Regions from separate parts of the Shivajiella indica genome, predicted to be linked through region 3. Evidence: riboswitches for the same ligand, from Rfam matches in the RefSeq annotation. Region 3 holds a riboswitch; each other region holds the start of a gene.
What was found. Region 3 has a riboswitch for S-adenosylmethionine ahead of ACFSKV_RS15410 (O-acetylhomoserine aminocarboxypropyltransferase/cysteine synthase family protein). Riboswitches for the same ligand answer to the same signal wherever they lie in the genome.

Region 1 (4,248 bases), on a different contig from region 3:
ATAAAAAAAATATCCCCTATCTTTGCACCCTGATTAAAGGAAGTGTCCCATAGATTAGGAAGCTTTCTTTAAATTGAAAAAACTTTAAACAAACAAAATTATGAAATCACTAGAGATTATAGGGTTTAAAAGAGCAAATCTCGATGGTGCAGAACTTAAGCAGATCCGCGAGGAAGGTAGTGTTCCTTGTGTTGTTTATGGTCCGGCTATCAAAGAGCAGATTCACTTCCACTCTCCTGCCATTCTTTTCAGAGACCTGATCTACACTCCGGATGTGCACATGGTTGACCTGAATGTAGAAGGACAAAAAATGAAGGCTGTATTGAAAGATGCCCAGTTCCATCCAGTATCAGAAGTATTGTTGCACGCTGACTTCTTGGCTTTCAGCGAAGACAGACCAATCAAATTTGAAGTGCCGGTTGAGATTGTTGGTACCTCTCCAGGTATCCAAAAAGGTGGTAAACTGGAAATCAAAACCAGAAAATTATCAGTTAAAGGCTTGGCAGCTAATCTACCTGATAAAGTTATTGTTGATATCTCAAATTTGGACCTAGGCAAGTCCTTCAAAGTTGGCGAATTACAGGTTGAAGGTTTCGAAATTTTAACCAGCCCCAATGTTTCTATTGTTACCATAGGTATTCCAAGAGCACTTAGAGGTAAAAAAGGCGAGTAATCCCGATTTTAAATACGATAAATTAAAATCCTGCTTAGACCTTAAGCAGGATTTTTTATTTTTGCCCAATTCTATCAAATCAATTATTCATGAAATACCTTATTGTTGGACTTGGCAACATTGGACCGGAATATGAACTGACCCGTCACAACGTGGGTTTTCTTACTATGGACCGCTTGGCAGACAAGCAAAGGGTAGAATGGAAAAGCGATCGTCTGGCATTTACTTCCCATTTCAAATATAAAAGCAGGCAGATTTACCTGATCAAGCCCACCACCTACATGAACCTATGTGGGAAGGCTGTAAATTATTGGATGAAAGAACTCAATATTCCCAAAGAAAATATCCTGGTCATTGTTGATGATGTGGCATTACCCTTTGGGAGCTTGAGAATGAGAGGAAAGGGTTCCGCAGCAGGACATAATGGGTTAAAAAATATTGAAGCCATTTGTGGCGGTCAGGATTATCCGAGGCTGAGATTCGGTATTGGAGATGATTTTCCCAAAGGGAAACAGGTAGAATACGTACTAGGTAGGTGGAGTCAAAAAGAAATTGATGAACTACCAATTTTCATGGATAAAGCCATTGAAATGATTCTTAGCTTTTGCACGGTAGGGATTAATATGACGATGACGCAGTTTAATGATTAAGTTTTGTACAAAGTACTATGTGCCATGTGAAATCAGCATCTAGTATGATTTAAAAGAAGTTCTGAATTAAACTTAATCTAGTATCATAAAACTTTAATACTTTAAAAAGCCAAAAATTTGCTTTTATAATAACCCTGGTTTTACTTTGTAGCACTTCAGTTTACTGATTTATAAAGAAGAGGTGAGAGAACAGGCTCTATGATCCTCTGGCAACCACCCTAATCCTTAGGAAAGGTGCCAAAACCTGCCCAAAAAGGGGACTATAAATTAGATGATATGCCAAGAATAAAATACTGTTGTACCAAGTACCATGTACCATTTACCAAGACTTGGAAAATAGCGCGTTTTCAATATAAATTTTTCAGATTTTATAATCTCCGGATTTACCTTAGCACTGATTTTATCTTAAGAGATGGAGGTCTTTTAATGGCCAGGTCTATGCCCTTATTCAGTTTATATTTTAATCAACCCAACATGTTATTCACTAATAAATCAAACATCTAATATGCCCCATTTTGAAACCGAGGCCATCAGGCTCAGTAGTGCCAAATCCAATCAAAGAGAGCATTCTTCTCCCATTTACCTGACTTCCTCTTTTACCTTTGAAAGTGCGGAAGAAGCAAGGCAGATGTTTGCAGATGAAGTTGAAGGAAATATTTATTCCAGGTATTCCAATCCCAATACTGCTGAGTTGATTCAAAAAGTCTGTGCCGCAGAAGGAGCTGAGGATGGAATTACTACTGCTTCAGGAATGGCCGCAATGTTTGGAAGCATCGCGGCATTGCTCCAACAAGGAGATCATATATTGGCCTCACGATCTCTATTCGGTTCTACGCATCAACTCCTGACCAAGTTATTCCCAAAATGGGGAATTAGTTCCACTTATGGGGACATTTCAGACATTGGAAACTGGGAAAAGTTAGTACGCCCCAATACCAAAATGCTATTTATTGAGACCCCCTCCAATCCAGGACTTGAAATCATTGACCTGGAATGGGCGGGCCAATTTGCAACTGCTCATAACTTGATTTTGGTTGTAGACAATTGCTTTGCTACACCTTATCTCCAGCAACCTGCAAAATGGGGAGCCCATATCGTTACCCATTCTGCAACCAAATACATTGACGGTCAGGGAAGGGTCTTGGGGGGCTTGATTCTGGGCCATAAAAAACTCATTGAGGAAGTAACCTTTTTTGCAAGGCATACCGGCCCATCTATGTCTCCCTTTAATGCATGGATTCTTTCCAAAAGCATGGAAACACTTGCCATCCGCATGGACAGACATTGTTCCAATGCGCTGGCAGTGGCAAAATATTTTCAAAACAGTAAGGATCTGGAATTTGTAAAGTATCCCTTTCTCCCCTCCCACCCCCAATTTCATCTGGCTAAAAAACAAATGAAATATGGAGGAGGTATTGTAACCCTTACTTTAAAAGGAGGAATATACAGAGCTCAGAAATTTATTGACAACCTGCAAATGATATCAATCACACCTAATTTGGGAGACAGTAGAAGTATTGTGACCCATCCGGCCACTACAACCCACAGTAAACTCAGCACCGAAGAAAGAGAAAAAGTTGGAATTACCGATGGTCTGATCCGGATATCCGTAGGCTTGGAACATCAGGATGATATCATTCAGGACATTGAAATGGCTTTGAATAAATCAAGGTGACAAAAAGACTAAATTATTATGGACATATGTAGCGGAAAAGTAATTTTTCACGTCTTAATATTATAGATAATCAAATACTTAAGCCATGAAAAATCTATTTTTATCTCTGAGCATTCTATTTCTATTAGCCGCATCTTGCAATCCCATGCAGAACACTGATATTGGACCTATGGAAGCCAACGTCAGACAAATGTCAGCAAGCGAGACTGAAATGGTCCAAAGCAATGCTGAATTCGCTATTCGTTTTTTCCAGGAAATGGAAAAAGAAAATTTGGACAATTATTTTACTGGACCTTTTAGCATCCACCAAGCCCTTTCCATGGCCATGAATGGAAATGAAGGTAATGTGCTTCAGGAATTTTTGGATGTCCTTGCCTTTTATGGTTTAAGTGAGGAAGAAGCGAATCAAGCTGTCCAAAGTCTGACAGAATATTTGATGAATGTGGATTCCAAAGTAAAAGTGAATATAGCAAATGGGATTTGGTACAGGGAAGGGCTTCAAGTAAAGGCATCATTCAAGGATGCCATGAACACCTATTATAATGCCAATGTAAGTGCATTGGATTTTGGCCAACCCAATGCGCATCAGATCATTAACAATTGGATTGCTTCCCAGACCAATGACCTCATCAAAGATATCTTGGATGGAATCCCAGGAGATGCTGTCATGTACCTTGTCAATGCCATATATTTCAAAGGAGATTGGAAATATCAATTTGACCCTAAAAACACAAAAAAAGAAGCATTTTATCCTGAAAATGGCGGCAGTGTAGAAGTAGATATGATGGATTCTTCCGTCAAAATCAAAATGCACATCGGAGGCAATGGCAAGGTGAATTACTATGAAATTCCTTACAGTACAGGTCAATACCAAATGGCTGTCATTCAGCCAAAAAACGGCAATCTTAACGACATAGTCTCTGAAATTACACCTGAAAACCTGAACCAATGGTCAAAAAATTCCTTTGAAAGTGAAGTTGTCCTTAAAATGCCCAAGTTTAAAATCAAGCATAAAATCAACAACCTAAAAGAACAATTAATTGCCATGGGATTGGTGCAGGCATTTACTCCCAATCAGGGAAATTTCACGAAAATATTTGAAGGTGATCTACCGCCTTTAATGATTTCACGAGTTATTCATGAAGCATTGATAGAGGTGGATGAAAAGGGAACAGAAGCCGCAGCAGCTACTGTGGTGGAAATAGTTATGACTTCTATGCCAGCCGGACCCACTCGTATAACTTTAGATA
Region 2 (4,248 bases), on a different contig from region 3:
AACATGAATTACCATTCCACTGTAAACAGGATCAATTTTCACTGCTGTATGGATCCTTGAGGTTGTTGCCCCACCTATTAAAAGTGGAATTTTTAAACCCTGTCTTTCCATTTCTGAAGCTACATAAACCATCTCATCCAAAGATGGGGTAATCAAACCACTCAACCCTATGATATCTACTTTGTTCTTTACCGCCTCATCAATAATCTTCTGCGCATCGACCATCACACCCAAATCAATGATCTGATAACTATTACACGCCAATACCACTCCTACAATATTCTTCCCAATATCATGTACATCGCCTTTTACTGTTGCCAGTAAAATTTTCTTGATACTGCTTTGCTCTGCATTAAACCCTATATCACCAATCTTAGGCATAAACGGTTCCAAATATGCGACGGCCTTCTTCATCACCCTAGCAGACTTTACCACCTGTGGAAGAAACATTTTACCTTCTCCAAATAAGTCTCCTACTACATTCATACCATCCATTAATGGACCTTCAATTACCTTCAATGGGTTTTGATACTTTAACCTTGCCTCTTCGGTATCCTCTATAATATAATCTATGACTCCTTTTACAAGTGCATGTTCAATTCTTTTTTCAACCGGATCGGATCTCCATGTCTCTGTAACAGTTTCCTTTTTTTCATCTGATTTGACAGTTTCTGCAAAAGCCAATAATGTTTCAGTCGCATCATCAGACCTGTCAAAAAGAACATCTTCAACTTTTTTAAGAAGGTCTTTTGGAATATCATCATAGACTTCCAACATGGTAGGATTGACGATACCCATATCCATTCCATGTTGAATGGCATGGTAAAGAAAAGCCGCATGCATCGCTTCTCTTACCGGATTGTTACCTCTAAAGGAGAAACTAACATTACTTACTCCTCCGCTGACCTTGGCCCCAGGTAAATTTTGTTTGATCCATTGAGTGGCGTGAAAAAAATCAAGTGCATTTTTCCTGTGTTCTTCCATACCGGTAGCTACTGGAAAAATGTTTGGGTCAAAAATAATATCCTGAGGGTTAAAACTGACTATTTTGACCAAGATATCATAACTCCTCTTGCAGATATCAATTCTTCTCTGATAAGTATCAGCCTGACCTCCCTCATCAAAAGCCATTACTACCACAGCAGCTCCAAATTTTTTGATGGTTTTTGCCTGGTGAATAAATTCTTCCTCTCCATTCTTCAAACTAATGGAATTAACAATCCCTTTTCCCTGAATACATTTCAGACCTGCCAAAATAATTTCCCAGCGGGATGAGTCAATCATAATAGGAATTCTGCTTATTTCAGGCTCAGAGGCAATCAGGTTTAAAAATTTCTGCATGGCCGCGACCCCATCCAACATGCCTTCATCCATGCAGACATCTAAAATCTGCGCGCCTCCCCTGACTTGATCCAGAGCAATTTCAAGCGCTTCATCATATTGTCCGTTCAAAATGAGCCTTGCAAATTTTTTAGATCCGGTCACATTGGTCCGCTCACCAATATTAACAAAATTGATTTCTGGGGAAAAAACCAAAGGTTCTAAACCAGAAAGTTTTAATAGGTTAGATTGTTGGATTTTACTCATCTTCTTTCTGCTCGAATTCTAATTTTCTAGGCTGATACTTTTCTGCAATTTTTGCAATTGCAGCAATATGTTCTGGCGTAGTACCACAACAACCTCCTAGGATATTGACATGGCCTTCCTTCAGAAATTCCTCTATTTGGTTGGCCATTTCTTCTGCTCCTTGATCATACAGACCAAATTCATTGGGTAATCCGGCATTGGGGTAAGCAGAAACATAAAAAGGAGCATTGTCAGCAATTACTTTTAAATACGGTCTTAATTCCTTTGCTCCGAGCGCACAGTTCAGCCCTACACTAAACAAAGGAACATGGGAAACCGAAATCAGGAAAGCTTCAGTATTCTGACCCGATAGTGTTCTTCCTGATGCATCAGTAATGGTTCCAGAAATCATTACAGGAATTCCCCCTTCCTCGGGACTTAAAGGAAGCCCCCTTTCTTCAAAAACTTCCTGAATGGCAAATAATGCTGCTTTCGCATTTAAGGTATCAAAAATAGTCTCCACCAATAAAATATCAGCTCCTCCATCCAAAAGTCCTCTTACCTGTTCCTTGTATGCTTCTGACAATTGATCAAATGTTATTGCCCTAAAACCCGGATCGTTCACATCTGGGGAAATTGAGGCTGTTTTATTTGTCGGTCCCAAAGCACCTGCAACAAATCGGGGTTTTTCCGGATTTTTAGCAGTAAATTCATCAGCAACCTTTCTGGCAATTTTAGCAGAATGGAAATTTATATCATAGGCTAAGTGCCGTAGACCATAGTCCTCCTGAGCAATAGAAGTGCCGCTGAATGTATTGGTTTCAATGATATCGGATCCTGCTTCCAAATAGGCAGCATGTATGGCCTTGATGATTTCAGGTTTTGAAAGGGACAATAAATCATTATTGCCTTTAAGAGGTTTGGGGTGATTAGCCAATTCAGGGGTCCTGAAGTCTTCTTCTGAAAGTTTATACCGTTGGATCATGGTGCCCATGGCACCATCCAAAATCAGGATTTTTTTCTTGGCTAAGGAAAGTAATAACTCGCTTCTGTTCATTACATTATCAGATAAAAGCTTATGCGAGTCAAACCGGATGAAAATGAAATTCTTCCGCTCATCTTTTTCCGGCGTTTCCGGAATGGGAATTAGCACCTTGTTTATTCAGGTTGCTAAGACTTCACAGGGCCCATCCCTCAGTCTTTCTCGATAAGCAAGTTCAAAGTTAATCTCAAAAAATTAAAATTATTACAATTTTCTAAAAATTATCAGTTTTTACATTGAAAACTCCCATAAGCGCTAAAATAATTATAGATATTTCAATGTTTCACCTCTTTGTTTGAATTAACAATTAACTCTCTTATTTTGGGCAAAAATAAAATCCTAAACCATGAAAAGACTTATTCTTGCTTTTATTTTGCCAGTACTTTTAAGTTGTTCCAATGAAAACACAACTTCATCAACCATTGAAAAAACCAGTACTTGGAATGCAGAAAAAAAACTGGAAGAATTGGGGATTACTTTGCCGGAAGCCAGCTCTCCTGTTGCCAATTATGTGAATGCTGTAAGAGTTGGAAATCTGCTTTTTTTGTCAGGAAAAGGACCTGGACTACCTGATGGTTCTTATATAACAGGAAAAGTCGGAGAAGATTTAAGTATAGAAGAAGGTAGAGAGGCTGCAAAATTGGTTGGAATTGCTCAACTCGCTGTTTTAAAATCAGAATTGGGTGACTTAAATAAAGTAAAAAGAATTGTAAAAGTCCTGGGTATGGTAAATTGTAGCCCGGAATTTACCCAGCAACCTCAGGTAATCAATGGTTTTTCCGATTTAATGGTAGAAGTTTTTGGAGAAAAAGGAAAACATGCCCGATCTGCAGTCGGCATGAATGCCCTGCCTATGAATATTGCAGTGGAAATCGAGGTTATTGTTGAGGTTGAAGATTAAAAACTCAAAGCCTGATTCCAACACTGAATTGAAGGTAAGGATTAGCCATATATTTGAACATAGATAAGCCTGCAAGATTGTAAGGACTCAATGCGATTTCATATCCTGAATGTGCACCTAAAACCAAATCAAAGGCATTTTTTTGGTTTAGTGGAATGCCATAGGTAATGAAAAGCTCTGGTTTGGCCATGGCACCATAAGTTCTTAGATAACCATCGTAATCAGGTTCTTCAAACAATCTTGGGAAATCCGGCTTATTGTCATAGGTAATTGTGTATCTCAGGTTCCCAAAACCCAATCCTGCCAAAGCACCCATTTCAAGGTTTCTTAAATCCAAAAATTTAAGGCCTCCATTTGCATAAACACGGATGCTACTTAAGGTATGGGATTGGGTATCACTTGCCTTTCCGCCTAAACCAAGATTGAAAAAGTCTATCCCATACATTAAATTTTTGCTATAACCCAACACTTTCAGGCCCCAATTGCTTGGTTTACCCGAGAATGGCTGTAATCCATTGTCAACCAAATGCCTGTTAAGTGCATCAGGACTTGTAAAATGCACGCCATAAAAGATATGTGCCCCCAAGGCTGCATCCTTATAAAAATAGTTGTAATCAGGTAATGTCAAGCCAGCTCCAATCTTAAAAAAGGCCCCGGATTGTAGCGTATTAAAACTGATCCCATTTAATTTCCATGAATCTTCAAGTGGACTGAATGAATAGCCAAATTTTGCAATTAA
Region 3 (4,248 bases):
TCTCTTGGTTGAAGTCAATGCAGCCTCAGATATCCTTGATGCCATTGCATGGCTAAAGTCCAAAAATATCAAGGCTATATTAACCGGTGTGGCTGAAGGATGGAGAGTTGCAGATAAAATTGCAGAAGCCAAATTCCCGGTGATTACCGGCCCCATGCTTTCAATTCCAACAAGACAATCAGATAGATTTGATGCTTCTTATACCAACCCGGGAAAAATGGCAAAAGCAGGTGTAAAAGTGGTAATCCGATCAAATGATGCTGAAAATACCAGAAACTTACCCTTTAATGCTGGCTTTGCTGCGGCTTATGGTATGGGAAAAGAAGAGGCACTCAAAGCAGTTACCATCAATGCGGCAGAAGTATTTGGCATTGCGGATAAAATGGGTTCCATAGAGGAAGGGAAAGATGCTACATTATTGGTCTCCACCGGAGATCCATTCGAAACAAAAACCCAAATCAGACATGTCTTCATCGAAGGATATAGAATTCCAATGAGCAACAGGCATATTAAACTGTATCAGGAATTTTTGGAAAGATCACCGGGTTTGGAAAAAAACTAAAAGTAAATTATGTTTAAACCGCAGTCAAAATTGACTGCGGTTTTTATTTAGATATCAGTTATGATCGTAAGTACAACAAACCAACTTGAAGGTTATAAAATCACTTCCTATTTAGGAATAGTTTCAGGAGAAACTATCATTGGAGCCAATGTATTTAAAGATTTCTTTGCCAGTATCACCGACATAGTCGGTGGCCGTTCGGGGGCTTATGAACGCGTTTTAAGAGAAGCAAAAGCAACTGCCATGGCAGAAATGGAAATGCAGGCCAAAGCATTTGGAGCCAATGCGGTTATCGGAATCGATCTGGATTACGAAACTATACGTGATGGAATGCTGATGGTCACTGCTGCAGGTACGGCCGTGAAAATTGAAAAAATCATTAATTGACAATTTCAATCTTACCGGAACTCACTTCACCCCTGATGGTATTAGCGGAACCATTATTGATGTTCAATGTCCCTGAGGATTGGGCATCCCCTACCCTTACTGTTCCGCTACCGGCAGTTATGTTATAATTATAATCCATAAGGTTGCTGAAAGTCTGAATATAAATATTTCCAGAGGAAGCTTTCAGGTTGGTCTGCGGGCTTAGTCCTGAATTTGTAGCAAATAATTGTCCGGAAGAAACATTGATCTGACCAATGGATTTGACATTGGTCATTTCAATTTTTCCTGAACTTATATTCGATTTTACCGATCCGTTAATATCAATAAATGCAATTTGTCCAGAGGATCCTTCTCCCTCTACATCACCGTCTATTCTTACCAAATCCAACTTCCCTGAAGCTATTGTAGCTTTTACCAAGCCGGTAATATCCTCAACTCTCCCTGAACCGGAGGAAACAATCAAGGAAATTTTTGGGCTTGTAATGTTTCTGCCACTTATGGTTCCTGACCCCACATTAAGTTCGATTTCTGTGGCTACCACATTGTGGGCATCTACACTTCCTGAACCTGCTTCAAGATCCAGCTTCATATTTCTGGGACCTGTGAGTTTGATATAGCCTTCTCCTTTTGCACCTCCACTAAAAAGGCGGCTATTGGTTTCGATGAACACCTGAAGGGTGCTACCAACAATTCGGTATTTCACCTCATACTTTTTATCAGAATTAGACCTTAAAACTGCATCCAGGTTCAAGACCTGCTTTCCACTTTCACCGATATACTGGACATCCATGAAGGCTCCATCAACTTCCACTTCGGTAATACCTTCAAAGTCCTGGTTTAATTCAGAGACCACTGTAAGATCATCGCCCAGACAGCTGCTAAGAAACATCAGGGATCCTAAAAGAAATACCTGTGTGAAAATCAGATTTATTTTTTTATTTGATAGAATGGATGTAAACCCTCTGGAAACTAGCGAACTTTTCATACAATTATTAATTCATTTTTTTTCTATATTCCACCAAACGAATGCCAATTTTTTCCATCTGATTTGCTTCCAAACAATTATTTTTCAAAAAGGTCGCAAAAATCTTGAATGGCAGATGATTAGCTCAGTCCATTTTTTATTTATTATCCCAAGCATCAGGAACATAGTATTGAAAGTCCATTTTTGAACACTATTACGCTTCAATGAACAGAAAAATCACTGCAAATAAAAAACAATTAATCCTTGCAATTATTAATCCTCTCTTCTTAATTTGCATCATCCTTTCACTTTTATCGTGTAGGGATTTATAAAGAAGAGGTTAGAGACAGGCTCGAAGACCCTCTGGCAACCTGGAAAATCCAAGGTGCCAATTCCTGCCAATTGTACCTATTGTCAATTGGAAATATAAATTCTGAACAACATGAGCATTCCTTTCTTGCTTTGCAAAAATTCCCTTTCTAATTTGTGCTTAAATACTTCTGAGATTAGCATTCCAATGCATGTTTTGGAATTTCCCCCAGTACTTGTTTCATATACAAGAGTTATTTAATTATTTAATTTTCACTTCTAAACCACTAAAATCATGTCCAATTATCGCTTTGAAACGCTTCAGCTTCATGCAGGGCACACCCCGGATTCCGCCACGAATTCCAGAGCTGTACCAATTTATCAGACTAGCTCCTATATTTTTAATTCTGCAGAGCATGGAGCTAACTTATTTGCCTTGAAAGAATTCGGAAACATATATACCCGGATTATGAATCCCACTACTGATGTTTTTGAACAAAGGGTAGCTGCATTGGAAGGCGGGGTTGCTGCTTTGGCAACTGCTTCAGGTCAGGCAGCCCAATTTCTGGCATTGAATAATATTCTACAGGTAGGTGAAAATTTTGTTTCTACATCATTTCTTTATGGAGGTACTTACAATCAGTTTAAAGTTGCGTTTAAAAGAATAGGAATAGAAGCAAGGTTTGCCAAAGGGGATAACCCTTCTGATTTTGAAAAGTTGATTGATAATAAAACCAAGGCCATTTACCTAGAGACGATAGGGAATCCGGAATTCAACATTCCTGATTTTGAAGCGATTGCCAAACTTGCCCAAAAACATGATATTCCTTTGATTGTGGATAATACATTTGGTGCGGGCGGTTATCTTTTCCAACCCTTAAAACATGGGGCCAATATTGTGACTGCCTCTGCCACAAAATGGATAGGAGGACATGGAACTTCCATTGGTGGGATTATTGTAGATGGCGGCAACTATAATTGGGGAAATGGAAAGTTTCCTCAATTTACCGAACCGTCTGAAGGATATCATGGGTTAAAATTTTGGGAAATCTTTGGGGAAAACAATCCATTAGGTCTTCCCAATATTGCCTTTGCCATTAGGGCAAGGGTGGAAGGCTTAAGAGATTTTGGCCCTGCACTGAGTCCATTTAATTCTTTCCTATTAATTCAGGGGCTGGAAACCCTCTCTTTGCGTGTACAAAAAACAGTTGATAATGCACTGGCTATTGCGGAATGGTTGGAAAAACACCCCAAAGTAAAAAAGGTCAATTACCCTGGATTAAAATCTTCCCCTTATCATTCCCTTGCCTTGAAATATCTGCCCAATGGATTTGGAGGTGTTCTCAGCTTTGAACTGAAAGGAGATAAGGAAGGAACAACCCAGTTTATCAATAACTTAAAATTGATTTCCCACTTGGCCAATGTGGGTGATGCCAAAACACTTATAATACAACCTTCAGCCACTACCCACCAACAATTATCTGAAGAAGAGCAACTGGCTGCCGGAGTAAGCCCTACCCTTTTGCGCCTCTCTTTGGGAATTGAGCATATAGAAGATATCAAAGAAGACCTACAGCAGGCCTTTAATAATTTAAAAGTTTAACTATCAAACCTTTTGGACATTTGGGGCCATTCAATTCCAGGATGGTCCCAAAAATTAAAAAGTAAAATCAGTGGGAAGCAATGAATTTGAGGAGTAATTATTTGATTATCGATATGGCGCAGGAAACCTACAAACATGAAGGTATTTTGGAACTTGAATCAGGGGAGAACTTACAAGGTTTTCAACTTGCCTACACCACACAAGGGCATTTGACAACAGAAAAAGACAATGTAGTCTGGGTAATCCATGCACTTACCGGTGATGCCAATGTAAACGATTGGTGGAATGGTCTTGTGGGAGAAGATAAGTTTTATGATCCTTCAAAACACTTCATTGTCTGCGCAAATCTTTTGGGGTCATGTTATGGATCAACAAGCCCCCTTTCTGAAAACCCAGCCACAGGTAAGCCATTTTACTATGATT

Region 1: linked by a shared signal. The riboswitch ahead of ACFSKV_RS17230 (trans-sulfuration enzyme family protein) and the one ahead of ACFSKV_RS15410 (O-acetylhomoserine aminocarboxypropyltransferase/cysteine synthase family protein) in region 3 are both predicted to bind S-adenosylmethionine.
Region 2: linked by a shared signal. The riboswitch ahead of ACFSKV_RS17455 (homocysteine S-methyltransferase family protein) and the one ahead of ACFSKV_RS15410 (O-acetylhomoserine aminocarboxypropyltransferase/cysteine synthase family protein) in region 3 are both predicted to bind S-adenosylmethionine.

What each region holds. Positions count from the first base shown of each region.
Region 1 is NZ_JBHUIV010000025.1:189,993-194,240, forward strand. It holds gene ACFSKV_RS17220 (50S ribosomal protein L25/general stress protein Ctc) at 101-673, shown strand; gene pth (aminoacyl-tRNA hydrolase) at 763-1,323, shown strand; SAM riboswitch class I at 1,489-1,592, shown strand; gene ACFSKV_RS17230 (trans-sulfuration enzyme family protein) at 1,829-2,998, shown strand; gene ACFSKV_RS17235 (serpin family protein) at 3,084-4,248, shown strand, end outside.
Region 2 is NZ_JBHUIV010000025.1:250,797-255,044, forward strand. It holds gene metH (methionine synthase) at 1-1,587, opposite strand, end outside; gene ACFSKV_RS17455 (homocysteine S-methyltransferase family protein) at 1,580-2,623, opposite strand; SAM riboswitch class I at 2,679-2,780, opposite strand; gene ACFSKV_RS17460 (RidA family protein) at 2,955-3,509, shown strand; gene ACFSKV_RS17465 (hypothetical protein) at 3,514-4,248, opposite strand, start outside.
Region 3 is NZ_JBHUIV010000020.1:287,791-292,038, reverse strand. It holds gene ACFSKV_RS15425 (amidohydrolase family protein) at 1-562, shown strand, start outside; gene ACFSKV_RS15420 (YbjQ family protein) at 623-949, shown strand; gene ACFSKV_RS15415 (DUF4097 family beta strand repeat-containing protein) at 942-1,934, opposite strand; SAM riboswitch class I at 2,237-2,346, shown strand; gene ACFSKV_RS15410 (O-acetylhomoserine aminocarboxypropyltransferase/cysteine synthase family protein) at 2,518-3,825, shown strand; gene ACFSKV_RS15405 (homoserine O-acetyltransferase family protein) at 3,906-4,248, shown strand, end outside.